DNA from 2 places in the Streptomyces sp. NPDC096339 genome. Region 2 is predicted to be linked to the other one. Evidence: riboswitches for the same ligand, from Rfam matches in the RefSeq annotation. Region 2 holds a riboswitch; the other holds the start of a gene.

Region 1 (10,991 bases), on a different contig from region 2:
CCCGAGGGCACCGAGAAGCGCCTGACGACGGCGTACGACGACGTCCCCGACGAGCGCTCGATGAGCGAGGTCTTCGACTTCCGCACCCTGAAGCCGGGCACCTTCGAGATCGGCCCGTTCCAGGTCCGCACCGAGCGGGTGAGCCACCCCGTGGAGGCGTACGGGATCCGCGTCGAGCACGGCGGCCGCTCGCTGACGTACTCCGGGGACACCGGCAGCTGCCCCGAGCTGGCCCGGCTCGCCGAGGGCACCGACCTCTTCCTGTGCGAGGCCTCCTTCACACACGGCAAGGAGGACATCCCGGACCTCCACCTCAACGGCCGGGAAGCCGGCGAGTACGCGCACGCCGGCGGTGTCGGACGGCTCGTCCTCACCCACATCCCGCCGTGGACGGACCCCGAGCAGAACCTGGCCGACGCCCGCGCGGCCTTCGACGGCCGGGTCGACCTGGCGTACGCGGGCGCCGTGTACGAGGTCTGAGACACCGGGTACGCGACGCGAGAAGCCCCCGCCCTCCCTTCCGGGAGAGCGGGGGCTTCGTCGTACGGGCGGCGGTACGGCCTACTTGGCCTCGGCCTTCGCCAGCTCGGCGAGCTCCTCGTCGGACTCGCGGCCCGGCGTCGGGAGGTTGAACTTCGTGATCGCGAAGCGGAAGACGAAGTAGTACACGGCCGCGAAGCAGAGGCCGACGCAGGCCAGGCCCCACGGGTTGTCGGCGATGCCCAGGTTCAGCAGGAAGTCGACCGCGCCGGCGGAGAAGCCGAAGCCGTCACGCATGCCCAGGGCCCACGTCAGCGCCATGGAGACGCCGGTGAGGACCGCGTGGATCGCGTAGAGCACCGGGGCGATGAACATGAAGGTGAACTCGATCGGCTCGGTCACACCGGTCACGAAGGCGGTGAGCGCGAGGGAGAACATCATGCCGCCGACGACCTTGCGGCGCTCGGGGCGGGCGCAGTGGACGATCGCGAGGCAGGCCGCCGGGAGGGCGAACATCATGATCGGGAAGAAGCCGGTCATGAACTGTCCGGCGGTCGGGTCACCGGCGAGGAAGCGGCCGATGTCACCGTGGACGGCGCCGGTCGGGGTGTCGAAGGAGCCGGCCTGGAACCACGGGAAGGAGTTCAGCAGGTGGTGCATGCCGATCGGGATCAGCGCGCGGTTGGCGACGCCGAAGAGACCCGCGCCGACGGCGCCCGAGCCGGTCAGCCACGTACCGAAGCTGTGCAGGCCGGAGCCGAGGACCGGCCAGATGAGGCCGAAGACGATGCCGGTGACCAGACCCGCGAAGGCGGAGAGGATCGGGACGAGGCGGCGGCCGCCGAAGAAGCCCGCCCAGTCCGGCAGCTTGGTCCGGTAGAACTTCTGGTACAGCAGGGCCGTGATGACACCCATCACGACACCGCCGAGGACACCGGCGTTGACCGGGGCGTCGACCTCGACGATCTTGCCCGCGACGACCTTGGCGACCTTCGGGAGGTTGCTGTCCGTGAAGGTGGCGAGCACCTTCTGGAAGACCAGGTAACCGGTGACGGCGGCCAGCGCGGTCGAACCGTCCGACTTCTTCGCGAAGCCGATCGCGATGCCGACGGCGAACAGCAGCGCCATGTTGTCGAGGATCGCGCCACCACCGGCGGCCATATAGCCGGCGATCTTGTTCACGAAGGCGGGGAAGGTGTCCTTCCCGAGCATGTCGCCCGCGCCGAGGCGGAGCAGGAGCGCGCCGGCGGGCAGCACGGCAACGGGGAGCATGAGGCTCCGGCCGATGCGCTGCATGACGGCCATCACGCCAGCGCCCTTCTTCTTTTCCGCAGCGGTCGCTGTGGACATGTGGTTCCTCCAGTGGGCAAGGCGCCGCCAGGGGCAAGGAAGGGGGGAGGCGACGTCTCGGAAAGGGGGCTCCCGGGGGCCGGACCCCGGCCCACGTGGTCTACACCAATCCGTGGTGTAGACCAGTTGTAGCACGGTGAGGGATAGATAAGGAACCTTCGATTTCCTGTGGTCTACACCACATCCGGCGTGTCGGCGCCCCACACCCGGGCCGCCGGGTTACCGGACATGCCGAAGGCCCCCGGAACCGGTGGTCCGAGGGCCTTGAACACGGGCCGAAGGGCCCGCTCGCCGCAAGGGCGCGACTACGCCTTGGTGTTCTCCGCCTGCATCGCCGCGATCTCCTCGTCCGACTCCCGACCCGGCGTCGGAATGTCGAACTTCGTGATCGCGAAACGGAAGATCACGTAGTAGACGACCGCGAAGCCCAGGCCGATCGGGATGATCAGCCACGGCTTCGTCGCCAGCCCCCAGTTGATGACGTAGTCGATCAGACCCGCCGAGAAGCTGAACCCGTCGTGCACGCCCAGCGCCCACGTCACCGCCATCGACACGCCCGTCAGCAGCGCGTGGATCGCGTACAGCGCCGGCGCCACGAACAGGAACGAGTACTCCAGCGGCTCCGTGATGCCCGTGACGAACGAGGTCAGACCCACCGACAGCATCAGACCGCCGACCTCCTTGCGCCGCAGCGGCTTCGCGCAGTGCGCCATGGCCAGGGCCGCCGCCGGGAGGGCGAACATCATGATCGGGAAGAAGCCGGAGAGGAACATGCCCGCATTGGGGTCGCCGTTCAGGAACATGTTGATGTCGCCGTGCACCGTCTTCCCGTCCGGCGTGGTGTAGCTGCCGAACTGGAACCACACCGGCACGTTCAGGAACTGGTGCAGGCCGATCACCAGCAGCGCGCGGTTCGCGACGCCGAAGATGCCCGCACCCCAGTAGTCCAGGCTCACCAGCCAGTTCGAGAAGCTCTCCAGCGCGTCACCGACCGGCGGCCAGACCCACAGGCAGATCACGGCGAAGCCGATCGCCACGAAGGACATGATGATCGGGACGAGCCGGCGGCCGTTGAAGAAGCCCAGCCAGTCCACCAGCTTCACCCGGTGGTAGCGCTGCCAGAACCAGGCCGCGAGCAGGCCCATGATGATGCCGCCGAAGACCCCCGGGTTCTGGTACGTGTACGAGACGAACGTGTCGTTCGGCCCCAGGCAGCCGCCGCCGATGTCCTTGGTCCCCACGGGGCACGGCTTCTGGAACGCGTGCAGCACTCCGCGGTAGACGAGGAAGCCGGTCACCGCCGCGAGGGCGGTCGAGCCGTCCGCCTTCTTGGCCATGCCGATCGCGACGCCGATGCAGAAGAGGAGGGGCAGGCCGAGGTCGGGGTCGAGCAGGGCGCCGCCCGCGCCGGCCATGATCTTGGCGACGCCGGTCCAGCCCAGCCCTTCGGCGCCGAAGACGTCCGGCTGCCCCAGCCGGTTGAGGATGCCCGCCGCGGGCAGTACGGCGATCGGGAGCTGGAGGCTCCGCCCCATCTTCTGCAGCCCCTGGAACAGGCTGTTCCACCACTGCGCCCGTGGCTTCGCCCGCGGCGCTCCCGCGGCACTGCTCGCGCTCATCGGCATCCTCCCTGACCGGCCCGTTTTTGGCTGTCGCGGCACGTGCGGCACACTGGTGTAGACCAGTTGTGGGCAGGCGGCTGCTGATCATCATGATTCGGCAGGTAGTGGACGCGCGCTCGCGAAGATGGGCCAACCGTGCGTTACGGTGACGAAACGGACCGCACCGGTGCCGCCGAGACTCGTTCTTCGTATGACTCAGGGAGAAACACATGGCCACCAAGGCTGAGAAGATCGTCGCCGGGCTCGGCGGTATCGAGAACATCGAAGAGGTCGAAGGCTGCATCACGCGCCTGCGCACCGAGGTCGTCAACCCCGACCTCGTCGACGAAGCCGCCCTCAAGGCCGCCGGCGCCCACGGCGTCGTGAAGATGGGCACCGCCATCCAGGTCGTCATCGGCACCGACGCCGACCCGATCGCCGCGGACATCGAAGACATGATGTGAGCCTGCGCGTGAGCCGGGCGCACTGAAGCACCCCCGAGGACCCCGTACGGATGCCGCACGCACCCGAACGGGGTCTTCGCCGTTCCCCCGCACCGACTAGGCTCGGCGCCATGTCTCGCATCGACGGCCGCACGCCCGAACAGCTCCGCCCGGTCACCCTCGAACGCGGATGGAGCAAGCACGCCGAGGGCTCCGTCCTCATCTCCTTCGGAGACACCAAGGTCTTCTGCACCGCCTCCTTCACCGAAGGCGTCCCGCGCTGGCGCAAGGGCAGCGGCGAAGGCTGGGTCACCTCCGAGTACTCGATGCTGCCCCGCTCCACCAACACCCGCGGCGACCGCGAATCCGTCCGCGGCAAGATCGGCGGCCGCACCCACGAGATCTCCCGCCTCATCGGCCGCTCGCTGCGCGCCGTGATCGACTACAAGGCCCTCGGCGAGAACACCATCGTCCTGGACTGCGACGTCCTCCAGGCCGACGGCGGCACCCGAACCGCCGCCATCACCGGCGCCTACGTCGCCCTCGCCGACGCCATCGCCTGGGGCCAGAAGAAGAAGCTCATCAAGGCCGGCCGCAAGCCCCTCACCGACACCGTCGCCGCCGTCAGCGTCGGCATCGTCGACGGCGTCCCCCTCCTCGACCTCTGCTACGAGGAGGACGTGCGCGCCGAGACCGACATGAACGTGGTCTGCACCGGCGACGGCCGCTTCGTCGAGGTCCAGGGCACGGCCGAGGGCGAGCCCTTCGACCGCAAGGAACTCAACGCCCTCCTGGACCTCGCCGCCGGCGGCTGCGCGGACCTCCAGGCCATCCAGCTCAGCGCGCTGCAGCTGGAACTGTAGGCGTCCGGTTCCGCGTCTGGCAGGGTACGGGCGCACGGTGTCGAAGCCGCGCGCCCGTCCACGTATCCACACCCCTGGGGGACCAGAAACATGAAGCTCCGCAAGCACCGCATAGCGGCCGTGGCGCTGGCCGCCGCCCTCACCGTCCCCGCCCTCACCTCCTGTGACGCGATCTCCACGGCGATGGACTGCGCCAACACGGCGGTCGCCATCACGGACGGCGCGAACGACCTCCAGCAGGCGGTCTCCAACGCGGGCAACAGCCCGCAGGACGCCCAGAACGCGCTCAACCAGATCGAGACGAACCTGAAGAAGATCGGCGACCAGACGGACAACGCCGACCTGAGCAAGGCCATCAGCTCGATGAACACGGCCGTCAAGAACGTCCGCACCGCCATCGACCAGGGCAACCCGACCCCGGACATCACGCCGGTCGCCGACGCCGCCTCCGAACTCTCGAAGGTCTGCACCCCGGGATAATGGGGCGCATGTCCTCCACGCCCGCTCCCCGCCTGATCCTGGCCACCCGCAACGCGGGCAAGGTCACCGAACTCCACGCCATCCTGTCCGCCGCCGGCCTGCCGCACGAGCTGGTCGGCGCGGACGCGTACCCGGAGATCCCGGACGTCAAGGAAACCGGCGTCACCTTCGCCGAGAACGCCCTCCTCAAGGCCCACGCCCTGGCCCAGGCCACCGGCCTCCCGGCGATCGCCGACGACTCGGGCCTCTGCGTGGACGTCCTGCACGGCGCCCCGGGCATCTTCTCCGCCCGCTGGGCCGGCCGGCACGGCGACGACCGGGCGAACCTCGACCTCCTCCTGGCCCAGCTCGGCGACATCGCCGACGAACACCGCAGCGCCCACTTCTTCTGCGCGGCGGCCCTGGCCCTCCCGGACGGCACGGAACGCGTGGTCGAAGGCCGCCTCCTGGGCACCCTGCGCCACACCCCCTCCGGGACGGGCGGCTTCGGCTACGACCCGATCCTCCAGCCCCTGGGCGAGTCCCGCACCTGCGCGGAGCTGACGGCGGCGGAGAAGAACGCGATCTCCCACCGGGGGCAGGCGTTCCGGGCGCTGGTGCCGTTCGTCCGGGCGTTGCTGGGCTGAGCCCGGGTACGCCGACGGCCGGTCACCTCGTACGAGATGACCGGCCGTTGCTGTGGGCCCGGTGGGACTCGAACCCACGACACACCGGACCTAAACCGGCGCCCTCTGGCCAGCTGGGGTACGGACCCGCGCGCTCAGCTTACTGGTCGACGGCAGGTCGTTGCGATGGGATGACCGTCCTTGATCGCTTGGCGAAGGTCGGAGTCTGGCTGTGGCAGGAGGGGCACAAATAGCGGAGGTTCTCCCGACGGTTGTCCAGCCGGTCACCGTTCACGTGGTCGATCTCCAAGACGAGCCGTCGCCCGCGCCACACATCCCCTGTCCCGCACTCCGCGCATACATGCGGCACTCCGAGGTCATCCAGGGCTCGACGCAGCATCGCCGTCTTGGTGCGCGCGGAGCCCGGCTCGAGTCGCTTCAGGATCTCCGACGAGGGCATGCGCGAGGGAGAGGGGCGGCCGATGGTGTGACCTTGGCCGGTGAAGTGCTCTGTCGACAGACCGTATTCCTCGATGCTCCGCCTGGCTCTGGCGCGGCCGGCACTGTCGAGCGGGTGGCGGCCGAGTGCACGCATGACCCCCGCCATGCTCTGCGAGTCGGCGACCGCAGGTCCGATCTCCTCCAGGTCGAAGAGACGGCGCGACGAAGGGACGTCCCGGCGGGGGAAGTGCGAGGTGTCTATCCCGAACCGGTCGACGAGCTTGGCGATATGGGTGCGGGCACTGTTGTACGGCTCGACGCCCATGTAGGCGAGCATCCCCTCGATGCTGTCCGTGTGGGCGGCCGCGTCCCGGAGCCGCTCCTCCGTGTAGTGCTGCCGGATCCGTTCAGGGAGCGGCTCGTCGACGAAGTGAGACGTGTCGATGCCGTAGTGGGCCAGCCTGTCCCGCAGGTATCGGCGAGGGCCGGCCAGGAGCGGGGTGTCGAGAAGCCTCATGAGGTCCACCAGGCTGGTGGCCTGCGGCGCGGTTCGGGTCAGCAGATCCCGCGTGTACCCGACCTTGCTCATGCTGCCCGCCTCGCCTTGCGACCGCGGTACGTGTCAGTGGCCGCGTGGCAATTGGGGCACAAGAGGCGGAGGTTTTCACGTCGGTTGTCCCACCAGTCGCCGTTGATGTGATCGACCTCGTGCTTGAGCGGCCTGCCGTTCCATACCGGGCCGACGCCGCACTCGTCGCATACCTCGTGAACCCCGACTTTCAGCAGCTCTCGTCGTAGGCGTACACCGGGAATCCTGCCGTCCTGCGGATCCCTGACCGTGAGGGCCGGTCCCAGAGCGCCCTTGGGTCGCCTCCGGGCTGCGACGAAGTGCGAGGTGTCGATGCCGAGAGCCGCGATCCGCCGTGCGATGTGTGCCTGGTTCCCGCCGACGTTGCTGATGCCGAGGCGGCCGACCACCTCCGAGATGGACGTGGACTCGGCCACCAGGTGCCGAAGCCGCTCCTCCGTATGGCGTGCCCACTTCGTGGGGAAGTGGGAACAGTCGATTCCCGCCTCCCGCATCTTCGCCCGCAGATAGCGCCGGCTGCCGTTGGTCGGCGTGCCGCCGCACCACCTGACGGCGTCGTCCCAATTGTTCGTCTCGCGGGCTGCGGCTTCCAATAGCTCACGGGTGTATCGGACTGCCATCACTCCCCCTATCGGCCGCACATGCGGCCCTCGCACGGAGTAACGAACCGATAGTCGGACGGTCACGGGAAATCTCGTCCGATAAACGCGGCGACCCGCACCCCATCGGGTGCGGGCCGGTCCGGCGGGAGGTGGGCTCAGATGCCCAGGTCCTTGATGATCTTGGCTACGTGGCCCGTGGCCTTGACGTTGTAGAAGGCGTGTTCCACCTTGCCCTCCTCGTCCACGACCACCGTGGAGCGGATGACCCCGGTCACCGTCTTGCCGTACAGCTTCTTCTCGCCGAACGCGCCGTACGCGGCCAGCGTCTCCTTCTCCGGGTCGCCGACCAGGGTGACCTTCAGGTGTTCCTGCTCGCGGAACTTCGCCAGCTTCTCCGGCTTGTCCGGGGACACGCCGATCACGTCGTAGCCGGCCGTGGCCAGCACGTCCAGGTTGTCCGTGAAGTCGCAGGCCTGCTTCGTGCAGCCCGGGGTGAGGGCCGCCGGGTAGAAGTACACGATCACCTTGCGGCCCTTGTGGTCGGCGAGCGAGACCTCGTTGCCGTCCGCGTCGGGCAGGGTGAAGGCGGGGGCGGTGTCGCCCGGCTGCAGTCGCTCGCTCATGTCAACAGTCTCCTCGGGAGGGCACCAGCATCGTTATGGAACGAGACTAAGCTGACGATGAGTCCATGGGGCGCTACGCCCCATGCGGGACACGACGACGAAACGACGACGGAGGCAGCGCGGTGCCGGAAGCCAGGACCCCCGCACAGATCGAGGCGGACATCGTCCGCCGCCGCGAGCAGCTCGCCGAGACGCTCGACGAGATCGGCGTGCGGATGCACCCGAGCACGATCATCGGGGACGCGAAGGCCAGGGTCGCCTCGACCGTCGACCACACCGCCGGGCGTGCCTTCGCCGCCGTGAACCGGTGCGTCAGCGATGTGCAGGCGGGGCTGCGCGACGAGAACGGGGCTCCGCGCGTCGACCGGATCGTGCCCATCGCGCTGGTCGCCGTGGGGCTGGTCGGGCTGATCGTGGTGTCGGCGCGCCGCAAGCGGGGATGACCCTCCGGAGTACAGGGTGGGCGCGGGCAGGTAAGTTCGAGGCGTGAGCGAGAACACCACCCACGACAAGCTGCCCATCCGCATGCTCCACGACCGCGTGCTCGTGAAGTCCGACCTGCCGGAGGGCGAGCGCCGCTCGGGCGGCGGCATCCTGATTCCGGCGACGGCCGCGGTCGGCAAGCGGCTGGCCTGGGCCGAGGTGGTCGCGGTCGGGCAGAACGTACGGTCCGTCGAGCCGGGCGACCGGGTGCTGTACGACCCCGAGGACCGGGCGGAGGTCGAGGTGCGGGGGGCGACGTACGTGCTGATGCGCGAGCGGGACCTGCACGCGGTGGCCGCGGAGCGGCTGGAGGGGTCGGAGGACTCCACCGGGTTGTACCTGTAAGCGAAGCCCGAGGGGCCGGTGATCGAGATCACCGGCCCCTTTCGTGTCCCTTTGCTACGGTGGAGGAGAACCCCGACGAGACGCGCCGTACCGGGTCAATGACAAGACGACGCACCCCCGTACCGCTCGATGTCTCGTCGTCCCGGAGGTGCCGTCATGGCATGGGTTCTTCTTCTCGTCGCCGGTCTGCTTGAGGTCGGCTGGTCGATCGGCATGAAGTTCACCGAGGGTTTCACCCGGCTGTGGCCCAGTGTGTTCACGGGTGCCGGGATCGTGGCCAGCATGGTGCTGCTGTCGTACGCCGCGAAGACCCTGCCCATCGGTACCGCGTACGGGGTGTGGGTGGGCATCGGTGCCGCGGGTGCGGCCGTGCTCGGTATGGCGGTACTGGGTGAGCCCGTCACCGCCGCCCGGATCTTCTTCATCAGCCTGCTGCTGGTGGCCGTGGTGGGGCTGAAGGCCACCTCGGGGCATTAGAGGGCGTCCGGTCATTCCAGGAACGCGGAGGGCGGCGGGCGGCGGCCCGCGGCTCCGGCGCCCGTTCCCGCGTCCGCGCCCGTTCCCGTGCCCGCGTCGGTGCCCTGGGTGCCCGCGGTGGTGCCGCCCTGGTCGCCCTGGGTGGTGCCGCCGTTGTTCTGGCCGTTGTTGGTCTGCCCGTTGTTGGTTTGGCCTCCCTGGTTCTGGCCGCCGTTGTTCTGCCCGCCGTTGTTCTGGCCCCCCTGGTTCTGGCCGCCGTTGTTCTGCCCGCCGGGAGGGCTCGGCCGGTTCGGGCGGCCGGGGCGGGTCGGGGAGGGTTCCTCCGGGGTTTCCTCCGGTGAGGTCGGCTCGAAGCTGGGGGAGGGCGGGGGCGGGACCGCGCCCGGCTGGAGTTCGAGGTCGAAGTCCTCGGGGTCGGTGCCCTCCAGGGCCGTCTTCGTGTAGGCGGCCCAGATGCGGGCCGGGTAGCCGCCTCCGCCGATGCGTGCTTCGCCGAGGGCGCCGTAGAGGGATTCGAGGGTTCCGGTGTCCGGGTCCTGGCCCATCATCGCGACCACCGTGACCAGGTTCGGGGTGTAGGCGGCGAACCAGGCCGAGCGGTCCAGCTCGGCGGTGCCGGTCTTGCCGGCGGCCGGGTGGCCGGCGGCGAGGGCCGCGGTGCCGGTGCCGTTGTCGACGACGCTGACCAGCATGGACGTGGTGGTGTCGGCGGATTCGCGGCTGACGGCCTGGGTGCGGGGGCGGTCGGGGAGGCCGATGGTGTCGTCCTCCTTGGTGATCTTCTCCAGGAAGGTGTACGGGGTGCGGTGGCCGTGGTCGGCGAGGGTCGCGTACGCCTGGGTCATGTCGAGGACGCTGGCCTGGAGGGTGCCCAGGGCCATGGCCGGGCCCAGCACGAAGTTCGGGGTGTTCTCGGGGATGCCGAGGTCGACGGCGGTCTTCTTGACCTTCACCGTGCCGACGTCGACGACCATCTGGGCGAAGACGGCGTTGACGGAGAGGTCGGTGGCGGTGTTGACGGTGATGTTGCCGTAGGAGACCTGGCCCTCGTTCTCGGGGGCGTAGGGGACCCGGCTGCCGACGACTCGGCGCTTGTTGTCGCCGTTGTAGATCGTGTACGGGGTGATGCGGCGGCCGTCCTGGGTGCGGGAGTCGTTCTCGACGGCGGCCGCGAAGACGAACGGCTTGAAGGTGGAGGCGACCTGGTAGTCGTGGCGGGTCGCGTTGTTCACGAACTGCTTGGTGTAGTCGATGCCGCCGTACATGGCGACGACCTTGCCGTTGGAGGGGTCGATGGAGACGCCTCCGGCGCGTACGTAGCGGTCGGCCTTGCGCGTTTCCGGTTCGAGCTTGCTGATGACCTGGGCGTTGACGGCGTCCACGAAGGCGTTCTGGCGGCGCTTGTCGATGGTGGTGGTGATCCGGTAGCCGCCCTCGGCGAGGGTCTTCTCGTCGAGGATCTTGTTGTCGGTGATGTAGTCCTTGATGGCTTCGACGAGGTAGCCGCGCTGCCCGGAGAGTCCGGCTGCGGGGCGGACCTTGCCCGGTTCGGGGAAGCGGGTGGCGGCGCGTTCGGCGGCGGGCATCCAGTTCTTCTTGACCATGCCGT
Region 2 (10,991 bases):
AGCCCTCGTTCGACATCAGGTGGACGTGCCCGTCGACCCAGCCGCGGACCCGGCCCTGGGCGTCGGTCCCGGTGAACGGCTCGCCCGTGACGCCCACCTGCGAGTCCGGAGCCGGGCGCGCCACGGGCTCGCACCACTGCGGGCCCGCCGACGCGCCGGCGGCCGCGGGGCCGAGCACCAGGGTGAGCATCGCGAGGACCAGGCCGAATAACAGGTACCGGCGTCGTCCGAGGACCCTTCGTCGATTCATCCCGAACCCTTTCACGATGAGTTCATGACAATCTGGCCGCCTCGTGGGCACGGACCAGGGCCAGGTAGTCCGCCGCGAGCCGGTGGCAGTCGCCGGGCCACCGCGCGGAGACGTAGTTGCCGTCCTTGACGGTGAAGCCGCGTCCGGGCCGGGCGGCGGTGTCACGGACGGGCAGCGGCGGGCCGGCCAGGAAGTGGCGCGGATCGGCGAGCGCCGCGGTGACCTCCTGCTGCACGGTGGTGCGGTAGGTGCGGTAGTACCGGCCCAGCCAGAGCCGGGTCAGGTTCCACCCGGTCAGCTCCAGCAGGGAGGTCAGGGCCGTGGTGCGCCTGCCGTGGAGGACCGAGCGCCCGGTGGCGGTATCGGTGGCCCGGGCGGCGAGCAACACGCCGTGGCAGACGGCACCGACCGGCAGCCCTTGGGTGAAGACCTGGGCGAACAACCGCTGGGCGGTGGCGTCCTCCAGCAGGGTCCGCATCCCCTCGGCGTGGCCACCGGGTACGAAGAGGCCCGTGACGGCGTCCGGTTCGACGTCCGCGTAGGCCGACGGGGCGAGGAACCAGGGGTCTTCGGTGAGGCGCCGGTAGGCGGCGAGCTCGGCGCGGCGGGTCATGAGCCAGGGCGACAGCCAGGAGAAGCCGAGGTCGGTGAGCCTGGGGTCGGCGTACGCGGCCTTCCCCGCGGGGGTCGCGAACCGCACCTCGAAGCCGGCGTCGCGCAGTGCGGCCCAGGGCACCGCCGCCTCGGTCGGGTCGTAGTCGCCTGCGGGGAGCAGGAAGAGAATCACGGCGTACTCCTCTGAGCGGTGTCCGAAGGCGACCTTAGGAGCGCCCGGCGGCGCCGTCATTCACCCGGGCGGCCAACCCGTTGACTCCCCGGGCCGCCGACCGTCCCCGACCGTCCTGCCTCCCGTGCCCCGGGCGGTGTTGACGCGGCCGGTGCTCCGGCATTGACTGGCGGCCGTGTCCCTCACCGAGCCGCCCACCGTCACCTCGTGCTACGCCCTCGCCGTGCTGAGCGCCGCGGCGGAGGGCACCGGCGGTTCCGGTCCCCGGGCCCTGCCCGCGGACCGGCTGCAGTACGCGGAGATGCGTGTGCTGTGGGACGAGGTCCTCGGCGCCCGGGGCGCGGGCCCGCACACCGGGCTCCTCGTGGGGGACCGCATCCGGCCCACGGGCCTGCACATCCTGGGACACCTCGTCCTCACGAGCGCCAGCCTCGCGGAGGCCGCGCTGGCGGCGGAGCACTACCACTCCCTGGTGAGCCAGGCCGGCAGGGTGAGCGTGGACCGCCGGGGGGACGTCGGCCGGGTCCGCTACCGGCCGACCGTGGACCCGGCGGCCATGCACCCCCAGCAGGTGGAGGCGGTCGTCAGCAGCATGGTGCGGGCGGGCCGCTGGATCGCCGGCGACGGCTGGGCGCCGCTGTCCGTGTCGTTCGCGCACCCGCGTACGGGTTCGGCGGAGCCGTACGCCCGCGTCCTCGGCTGTCCGGTCGTGTTCGACGCCCCGGAGAACGTGATCACGGTCGCCAACGAGGACCTCGACAGGCGCCGACCGCTCCACGATCCGGCGCTCAACGCCCTGCACCGGGCCTACGCCGACCGGCTCCTGCACCGGCTGTCCACGCCCCCGTCCGTGGCCGATCGCGTACGGCAGTGGCTGGAGCCGGCCGCGCTCGGGGACACGGGCCCGGAGGGCCCCGCCAAGGAGCTCGGCCTCAGCGTCCGGACCCTGCGCAGGGCCCTGCAGGCGGAGGGCACCTCGTGGCGCGCGCTCCTCGACGACGCCCGCCACGGCCGGGCCCGTCGGCTGCTGGAGACCACGATCCTGCCGCTGGACCGGATCGCGCCGCTCGTCGGCCTGAGCGGTGCGACGGCCCTGGTGCGCGCCTTCACCCGGTGGGAGGGCATGCCTCCCGGGGCGTACCGCAGCCGCGGGGCCGGACCCGGCGGCGGGTGAGGAAGGTCACCGCCCGGCGGGTCCCCGGGCGGCCGTGTCCGTTGCTAACTTGTCCGGCGGCCTTGCGAGGCCCCGGACGAGATGCGCCGTACCCGGTTACGCACGACGACGCGCGAGGTGCCGCCGACGCGGCGCCGACCGCTGTCCGCACCCGGGCAGCGTCCTCGTCGAGCAAGATGGGCCGTACGCCATGACCGTGCCACTCACCCGCAGCCTGTACCGGACGACCGCGCACGCCGCCGGGGGCCGTTCCGGATCCGTCCGCACGGACGACGGGCGCCTGGACGTCCGTCTCGCCCCGCCGCGCAAGAAGGTGCCCGGCACCACCAATCCCGAGCAGCTGTTCGCGGCCGGTTTCGCGGCCTGCTTCACGTCCGCGCTCGCGGAGGTCGCCGCCGAGTTCGGGGCGGACGCCTCCGCCGCGCGCGTGGCCTGCGAAGTGCAGCTCGGCACCACGGACACCCCGGCCGGCTACGGCCTCGCGGTGGCCCTCACGGTCAGCCTGCCGGGGTGGCGGGCGGCGGACCTCCAGCCGCTGCTGCACCGGGCGGACGCGGTCTGCCCGTACTCGCAGGCGGTACGCGGCAACGTACCGCTGACCCTCCTGGCCGTGGACGACCCCGCCGCCGACCGTGCCTGAGCCCGAGCCGCCGGCGGACCGGTTCCCGGGCGGGCCCGGCATCCCGGTGCCCGAGTACGGTGCCTGGCTGCGCCGCGGCATCAGCCGCGACGGCGGACCTCTCGTGGAGGACCGCGAGGTGGTGTGGCTGCAGGCCGGCCCGTACTACGCCGACAGCCGGGGCTTCGCCGGTACGACCTCCTTCGACGGATCCCAGGTGCGTTTCCACCACCTCACGGGCGAGTCCGGCGAGGACACCGGCACCTTCCGGCGGGAGGGCGCGAACCTCGTCGAGCGGGGCACCAACCCGGACGGGGGCACCTTCCTGGAGATCTGGACCCCGCTGCCCGGCGCGGACGGCGGCGCCGGTTCCTGGGCCGGCCGGGACCATCACGTGGTGCGCGTCGGTCGGCACGTGGTGCACGTCGATTCCCGTGCGGGTACCTACTGGCGGCTGTGAAGCGGAGCCCTGACGGAAGGTCATCGTCCCCTTGCCGGAACGGCGTTGTCAGTGGTGGCGGCTAGGTTCGAGGTGTTGCAAGGGCCGTTTCCCGACAGGAGTGGACGATGACCGAGAGCAGTGTTCAGCCCGTGCTCAGGGTTGTACTGACAGACGTCAACGAGCGTGTGGTGGAGGCGTGGAGGGCGGCTTTCGCGGACACCCCCGGCATCGAGATCCGCCGGGGCTCGATCCTGGACGAGGACGTCGACGCCTGGGTCACGCCGACGAACTCCCGGGGCCGGATGGACGGCGGGGTCGACGCCGTCATCAAGCGGCACCTCGGATCCGGCATCCAGCTGCGGGTGCAGCGCGCGATCCGCGACCGGTTCGGGGGAACGCTTCCGGTGGGCAGCGCGGTCTGCGTCCCGTCGGGGGCGACCGTCCCCCGGTACCTGATATCGACGCCGACCATGGTTCGGTCCTCGCAGAACGTGAGTGCCACGCTGAACGTGGCCCTGGCGTGCGCCGCCGCGTTCCAGGCAATCCACCGGCAGAACCGGAAGCAGCCCGGCAGCATCCGCTCGGTGGCGCTGGTCGGGATGGGCGCGCAGACCGGCCGGGTCCCGGCCAGGGTGTGCGCGAACCTGATGTGGACCGGCTACACGCTCTTCCACGACCACTGGTTCGAGGACGACGACGAGCTGCGTGCCACGATCACCACGCAGCTGGACGGCATCGAGAGCGCCCCGGTCGAGCAGCGGGTGCGCATCGTGCCGCCGCAGGCCCCGGCCCCGGCCGCCGCTCCGGAGCCGGTGCCTGTGCCGGTGCAGGAGTCGGTGCCTGTGCTGGTGCAGGAGTCGGTGCAGGAATCGGTGCAGGAGTCGGTTCCGGCAGCGGCCTCCGAGCCTGCCCAGCCCGTCGCGGACGACCCCCTGGCTCTCGCCGAACTCTTCGACGGGGGCGGTGAGCCCTGGCTTCCGCTCCTGAAGCCCGTCATCGAGGCGCGGCCGGACGCCGCCCGGTTCATCGGGAAGGGGCGCAGCCCCGAGGTCGTCCCGGTCCGGGAGCTGACCTTCCAGGCGCTGAAGCCCAACCCGCCGCACAAGTGGAAGGTCGTCGTCTTCGGTCAGAACCCGTACCCGCGCCCGGAGAGCGCGACGGGCATCGCCATGTTCGACAACACCTTCAACGACTGGAAGGACAGCCAGTTCGGCCGGGTCGTCAGCATCCGCTGCATCATCAAGGCGGCGGCGATGTGGAAGTACGGCATAGCGAAGAAGACGCCCATCGCCGATGTCCGCGCGCTGCTCAAGGAGCGGGAGACGGTCCAGCCTCCCGAGTGGTTCCAGGCGATGCTGACCCAGGGCGTGCTGCTGCTCAACGCCTCGCTGACCGCCAGCGGCGACGGGGCGATGGGCGCCGACCAGCACACGGCGTTCTGGCGGCCCGTCGCCGAACGGATCGTCGAGGAGATCCTCAAGGCCAAGCAGGAGGCCGACGAGGAGGACCGCGGGGTCGTGTTCGCATGGTGGGGAGCGCACGCCCGGAGCCTGAAGAAGGTCGTCCTGCGGCTCCAGGAGAAGTACCCGGACGTCGAGGTCCGCCACATCGACCACGCGAACCCGGCGGCGCAGGGTGACATCTTCTGCGAGGGCGACCACTTCGCCATGGTCAACGAGGCCCTCGCCTCGCTGGGCGCCGACGGGATCGACTGGTTGCCGAGCAAGGGGTGGAACGAGGCGGCGGCCGCCGCCGGCGGCGGGGGCGGGGGTGTCGCGGCACGCATGGGCGCCTTCATCGAGTCGACCATGAACCTGCACCAGCTGTACCTGGAGCGACTCACCAGCGTCAAGGACGAGGGCCTGGTCCTCCCCGCGATCACCGGCGTGTTCGACACTCCGCTGATGGACTTCCAGGAGGCCGTCGCCCCGGTCGCCAAGACGCTGTCCGGGATCGCCGGACACATCGACCGGTCGAGGGACTTCGGCAAGCGGAGGGCGGACGAGACGTCCGCGGGCCTGTCCGCCGACGCGATCGCCGCGCTCTACCTCTACACCTGCGAGTCCGCCTTCTACCGCGAGATCAACGCCGTCCTGCGTTCCCCGGACCGCACCAGGGTCACGCCCTACCTGCCGTACCTGCGGCTGCTGTTCTCGGCGGTCTCGGGGCTGCCCGCCCACACGCAGCCGCTGTGGCGGGGCGTGTCGCTGGACCTGCGGTCGCAGTACCCGGTGGGCCGCACGGTGACCTGGTGGGGCGTCTCCTCCTGCACCTCCGAGCTGAAGGTGGCCCGGTCCTTCCTGGGCAGCCGGGGCAAGCGGACCCTCTTCGAGGTGACGCCCTCCCAGGCGGTCGGGATCCGCAACTTCTCCGCCTTCACCGGGGAGGAGGAGTACATCCTCGCGCCGGGCACGCAGCTCAAGGTGACGGACGTGAAGAGCGAGCGCGGCGGGCTGTGCACGGTCAGGCTCACCGAAGTGGCCGACGCCTCGATGGTGTCCTGACCCGTCCTCCCGGGGCCCCGCCGTGCCATTGCACACGGCGGCGCCCCGGGACCCGTGGAGCGTCAGGAGGCCGGCACGGTCTTCTCGGGCGCCAGGGAGTTCCCGGCCGGAATGCGGCCGCAGTCGGACGGTGCGGTCCTGCCCGCGAACCGGTCGTTCATCCAGCCCATCGCGAGGGGCGCCCAGACGACGGGCACGCCGACGTGGCTGAGCAGGTCGAACTGCTTGTATTCGATCGATCCGTTGCCGGTGGAGCAGTACTGGCGGGCCAGTGCCCGGACGTCTCCGGCCACCATGACCCCGTCACCGGTGCCGATGCCCGGGCGGTTGCCGAAAGTGCCCTCCAGGACTCCCCCGTTGCCCTGGGCGATGAACCCCGGGACGGCCGGGGTGGGCGCCGAGCCGAGGTTGATCCTGTTCACCGCGTCGACGAAGGCGGGCACCGAATTCGGGTCGGCGTACTGCGGCTTCGCCATCTGCTTCCAGGTCAGCCCGGGGTAGTGGCCCAGTGCGTCGACGATCGACCCGCGCTCCAGCTTCTGGTACACCTCCAGCCCGTAGCCGTTCAGGTAGGGCTTCAGGTCGATGCCGTACGACCGGGAGACGCCGATGAGCGCCATGGGGATGACCCCGGTCCACACGAGGGAGCCGTCCACGTACTTGAGGTTGTGCGCGGGATCCACGAGGAGACCGCCCTCGGCGAATCCCACGAGCTTGGCGTTGACCTCGGGAGCGTAGGCCGGCGCCAGCGCGGCCGCCCAGTTGGTCGCGATGGCGCCGCCCGAGTACCCCATCAGCCCGAACCTGGTGTCCTGGCTCATACCGGTCTGCGCGGACCTGGTCGCGGCGCGGATCGAGTCCAGGGTGTTGGTCGCGTACTCCGGGCCGGCCGCGAAGTTCGCGGTCTGCCCCTCGGTGTCGGGGATGACCAGGTTGTAGCCCTGCAGGAGCAGCGGCACCAGGAAGAGGGATTCGGCGTTCGCGATGGCGCCGCCCAGGGTGAGACCGCCGGCGATGGCCCGGGACGGGCCGTCCTCCGGGTTGAGCGAATCGTAGAACGACTGGTAGGACACCGCCTTGCCGCTGTCGCCCGTCAGACTGCGCACCACGGTGGTCACGTTGGCGGACGGACGGCCCTGGGCGTCGGTCGTGCGGTAGAGCAGCTGGATCGCCTTGACCGGCGTGGGCAGGCCCACGAGGTGGTACTGGAGCGTCCGCGTCTTCAGCACGGTGCCCGGTGCGAGCGAGGCGAGGGGTTCGCTGCCGGTGTACCTGTAGAACGAGTCGCCGGCGGTGGCACTCGACGACGTGGCCTCGGCGGCCGTGGCCGCCGGAGCGGCGGTGAGGGCCATCGCGGCGACGAGGGCGGTGGCCAGGAGACGAACAGCGTTTCTGGGCGCGAGCACGGCGGTCCTCCGCTGCGGTGGGGGCGTGGGGATCCGGTGGAGGTTGCGGTCGGGGTCCGAACGCGTCTGGCGAGCCACCGGGCGGGCGTGTTACCAACTGGTAAGTAACGTCCCGGAAACCAGGATGGGTGCGGTAAGGGGCCGCGTCTCCGGGTCGTACAACAGAGATTCGTGAGGTGAATTGTGATCGCGCCCAAACCCGGAGGAGGCGATGAGGGGCCGCAGTTCGGCGGGATTCCGGTCCACAAGCGGCTCCTGGCCGCCGCGCCGACACTCGCCCCGGCCGTGATGGCCCGGCTCGTCGAACAGCTCCCCGCCTACGGCGCGCTGCCCTCGGAACAGCTCCGCGGCGAGATCACCAAGGAAGTGGACCGCGGCATCCGGGCCTTCATCCGGGTGCTGCGCGCCGGCGAGCTGCCGGAGGAGGCCGAGCTGGCGAGGATCAGCGAGTCCTCGGCCCGCCGCGCCGACGAGGGCGTACCCCTGGAAGCCGTCGTCGGCGCCTACCACTTCGGTGCGGAGGAGTGCGCGGCCCAGGTCCTCGCGACCGCCGGGCCGGGCGACCTGGCGGACGTGTTGCTCGTCCAGCGCCGGCTGCTCGGCTACCTCCGGCTCGTGAGCTGCGCGGTCGCGGCGGGGTACGTACAGGAGCGGCAGGCGGCCCTCGGGGACGAGCAGGTCGCGCGGCAGTCACTGCTGTCCCGGCTGCTGGAGGGCGGGAACCCGCAGGCGGCGGCCGACCGGGCCGGGATCCGGCTGCCCCCTTCCTACCTCGTACTCGGCATCACCATGGGACCGCACCCGGACGAACTGCGGCCTGGCGTCAACCATTCCGTCGCCGCCCGCCGCAAACTCCGGCGGCTGCGCAACGAATTGCAGCGCCAGACCCCGGGTGTCCCGCTGTCCGTGCTCTCCGGCGACGGCGGGCTGGTGCTGATCCCGTACGAGACGCCGGCCTCGGACTTCGCCGCCGCGGACCGGGAACGGCTCACCCGGTTGGTCGAGCAGCTCGGCCTGATGTGCGGCGCCGAGCTGCTGGTGGCGGCGGCCGCGGCCGCGCCGGACGGTGTCGCGGACGCCGCCCGGATGGTCGGCGAGGTGCGCAGGGTCGCGGAGGCGTCCGGCCGGGGACCGGGGCTGTACCTGCTCGACGACGTGCTGCTGGAGTACCAGCTGAGCCGCCCGAGCCCCGCCAGGGACGGGCTCGCCGCGCTGCTCGGCCCTCTGTCCGGGCGCCCTGAACTGCTCGACACCCTGCGCACCTTCCTCGCCTGCGGACTCGACCGGCGGCGGGCCGCCGCCCGGCTCCAGGTGCACCCCAACACGGTGGACTACCGCCTGCGCAGGGCGACGGAGCTGACCGGACTGGACGCGGCCCGGGGCGCCGACCTGCTGACCCTGCACGCCGCGCTGGCCGCCCACGACGCCGTACGGCGGAGAGAACCCGACACGGGCTGACCTCCCGCGCGAGTGCGGGGCGGCCGACACACCCGCCCCGGATGCGGCGGATCTCCGGCCCCGTCGACGAGGATCGCACTGCGGCCGGCGCCGGGCCGGACGGGCCCGTCGTCCCTCCCACCTCGCCGGAGTCACCATGGCCCCACCCACGGACCCCTCCCGCCCACGCCGCTCCGGGACCTCGCTCCTGCCCGTCCTGCTCCCCATCGCGGTCCTGATCGTGGCGGCGGTGGGCGTGGGTTCGTGGCTGCAGTTCTCCGAGCGGCAGGCCAACGACACCGTCCACACGGTCGGATCCTCTGCCCCCGACCGGCTGGACGTGGAGGCGGCGATCCAACGCGTCGACGCCGCGGCCAGAGAGCTGGTCCTGCGGGTCCGGGTGATCCCGCGCGGGACCCTCGGCGAGGAGGAGGGAAGCGCCCCGGTGGCCGATCTCACCCTCCAGACCACCGAGGCCACCCTCGGCGACCTGGCCTTCAAGGCGCACGAGCGGCTCGCGACGAAGGACGTCCAGGTCGCGATGACGGGTGGATCGATCAGCGACTACCCGTTCGACACCTATGAGACCGATGTCGGCTTCGTGGCGCTGCTGGACGGCAAGGAGGTACCGGTTCGCATGTCGTTCTCCAACAACGACACCCTCTTCGCCGTCGATGCGACGCCCCTGCCTTCCCGGCGAGGGGCCCTCGTGGCACTGGAGGTGGTCCGCTCGGGCAGCCTGCTCGCCTTCGCCTCGTTCATGATGATCGTGATGTGGGCGCTGGCGGCGTCAGTGATCATCGGGGCCTGGTACCTGATGACCCGGAGCGAGGGAATGGTCTGGCCCGCCCTCTCCTGGATGGCCGCCACCCTCTTCGCTCTGGCCGCGTTCCGCAACACCGCCCCCGGACAGCCTCCGATCGGCTCCGTGCTGGACTGGTTCGCCTTCCTGTGGGCCGAGACGATCATCGCCCTCTGCCTGACCGTCACGGTCGTCACGGGCGTCCGAAGCACCATCCGCGCCGACGACACCCCGCGCCCCTGATCCGGAGTCGAAAAGACGGTCGACATCCGTCGGAACCACTCGCGGGTTACCCGACGGTAGGGAATGATGGCAGACGACCATCCACACGGCCGGGGGCTGAGCAGCGGTGACGACTTTCGACGAACGGACCATCGTGCACGCCTTCCGGGACGACGCCCTGGGAGAACACGACGCCGTCGGTCTCGCCGCGGCGATCCGGCGGGGCGAGGTCTCCCCCGCCGAGGCCGCCCGGGACGCGCAGGCCCGGGTGCGGGCGGTCGAAGGGCGGCTGGGCGCGGTCCAGGCGTACGTCGACGCCCCCGTGCCCGCCACCGGAGCGGGCGGGGCCTTCGCCGGCGTGCCGACGTTCGTCAAGGACAACACGGACTACCAGGGGCTGCCCACGGGCCACGGCAGTGCGGCCTTCCGCCCCCGGGCGGCCCGACAGCACGCACCGTTCGCCCGGCAGTTCCTCAGCAGCGGGGTCACGGTGCTGGGCAAGACCCGGCTGCCCGAGTTCGGCTTCAGTCCGACCACCGAGTACGAGTCCGCCGCGCCGGTGCGCAACCCGTGGCACACGGACTACTCGGCCGGTGGTTCATCGGGCGGCAGCGCGGCGCTCGTTGCCTCCGGGGCGGTGCCGATCGCGCACGCCAACGACGGCGGCGGCTCGATCCGCATACCCGCCGCCTGCTGCGGACTCGTCGGCCTCAAGCCGAGCCGTGGCCGGGTCGTGCCGAGCGCCCTGAGCCGCCAACTGCCGCTCGACATCGTCTCCGACGGGATCGTGAGCCGTTCCGTACGCGACGCCGCAGCGTTCCTCGCCGCCGCCGAGACCTACCGGCGCAGCCCCAAGCTGCCGCCCCTGGGGCTGGTCGAAGGGCCCTCGGCACAGCGGCTGCGGATCGGGTTCCTCCTCGACTCGGTGCACGGCGTCCGCACCGACACCGCCACCCGGGAGGCCGTCGAGGAGACCGTGGCGACGCTCGAACGACTCGGCCACACCGTGGAGCCGGTGGAGCTGAGCGTCGACCCGACTTTCGCCGACGACTTCCTCACGTACTGGGGGATGCTGTCCTTCCTCCTCGGCGTCACCGGCCGCAACCTCGGCGAGGACTTCGACCGGCGCCGCATGGACGGCCTCAGCCGCGGGCTGCGCGAGGAGTACCTGAGGAACTGGCGGCGGACTCCGGGCGTCGTGCGGCGGCTGAAGCGCACGAAGGAGGCGTACGCGGCGTCCTTCCGCGGGCTCGACCTCGTGATGTCGCCCGTGCTCGCCCACACCACGCCCCGGATCGGCCACCTCAGCCCGGCCGTCCCCTACACCACATTGATCGAGCGGATCCTC

What was found. Region 2 has a riboswitch for guanidine ahead of ACIQ5Y_RS26965 (Ohr family peroxiredoxin). Riboswitches for the same ligand answer to the same signal wherever they lie in the genome.
Region 1: it holds a riboswitch for guanidine, as region 2 does, so the genes downstream of both, ACIQ5Y_RS38190 (multidrug efflux SMR transporter) here and ACIQ5Y_RS26965 (Ohr family peroxiredoxin) in region 2, are expected to answer to the same signal.

The regions. Positions count from the first base shown of each region.
Region 1 is NZ_JBIWFI010000055.1:30,137-41,127, forward strand. It holds gene ACIQ5Y_RS38125 (MBL fold metallo-hydrolase) at 1-480, shown strand, start outside; gene ACIQ5Y_RS38130 (PTS transporter subunit EIIC) at 562-1,830, opposite strand; gene ACIQ5Y_RS38135 (PTS transporter subunit EIIC) at 2,136-3,449, opposite strand; gene ACIQ5Y_RS38140 (glucose PTS transporter subunit EIIB) at 3,662-3,895, shown strand; gene rph (ribonuclease PH) at 4,006-4,737, shown strand; gene ACIQ5Y_RS38150 (hypothetical protein) at 4,828-5,217, shown strand; gene rdgB (RdgB/HAM1 family non-canonical purine NTP pyrophosphatase) at 5,226-5,843, shown strand; tRNA gene ACIQ5Y_RS38160 (tRNA-Leu) at 5,897-5,971, opposite strand; gene ACIQ5Y_RS38165 (HNH endonuclease) at 5,983-6,852, opposite strand; gene ACIQ5Y_RS38170 (HNH endonuclease) at 6,849-7,472, opposite strand; gene bcp (thioredoxin-dependent thiol peroxidase) at 7,610-8,077, opposite strand; gene ACIQ5Y_RS38180 (DUF3618 domain-containing protein) at 8,200-8,520, shown strand; gene ACIQ5Y_RS38185 (co-chaperone GroES) at 8,564-8,905, shown strand; guanidine-III (ykkC-III) riboswitch at 8,949-9,021, shown strand; gene ACIQ5Y_RS38190 (multidrug efflux SMR transporter) at 9,062-9,382, shown strand; gene ACIQ5Y_RS38195 (transglycosylase domain-containing protein) at 9,394-10,991, opposite strand, start outside.
Region 2 is NZ_JBIWFI010000025.1:66,244-77,234, reverse strand. It holds gene ACIQ5Y_RS26980 (hypothetical protein) at 1-250, opposite strand, end outside; gene ACIQ5Y_RS26975 (type 1 glutamine amidotransferase domain-containing protein) at 273-1,037, opposite strand; gene ACIQ5Y_RS26970 (AraC family transcriptional regulator ligand-binding domain-containing protein) at 1,213-2,211, shown strand; guanidine-III (ykkC-III) riboswitch at 2,267-2,326, shown strand; gene ACIQ5Y_RS26965 (Ohr family peroxiredoxin) at 2,402-2,851, shown strand; gene ACIQ5Y_RS26960 (hypothetical protein) at 2,844-3,290, shown strand; gene ACIQ5Y_RS26955 (ADP-ribosyltransferase domain-containing protein) at 3,398-5,776, shown strand; gene ACIQ5Y_RS26950 (lipase family protein) at 5,839-7,128, opposite strand; gene ACIQ5Y_RS26945 (PucR family transcriptional regulator) at 7,366-8,640, shown strand; gene ACIQ5Y_RS26940 (DUF4436 family protein) at 8,777-9,664, shown strand; gene ACIQ5Y_RS26935 (amidase) at 9,771-10,991, shown strand, end outside.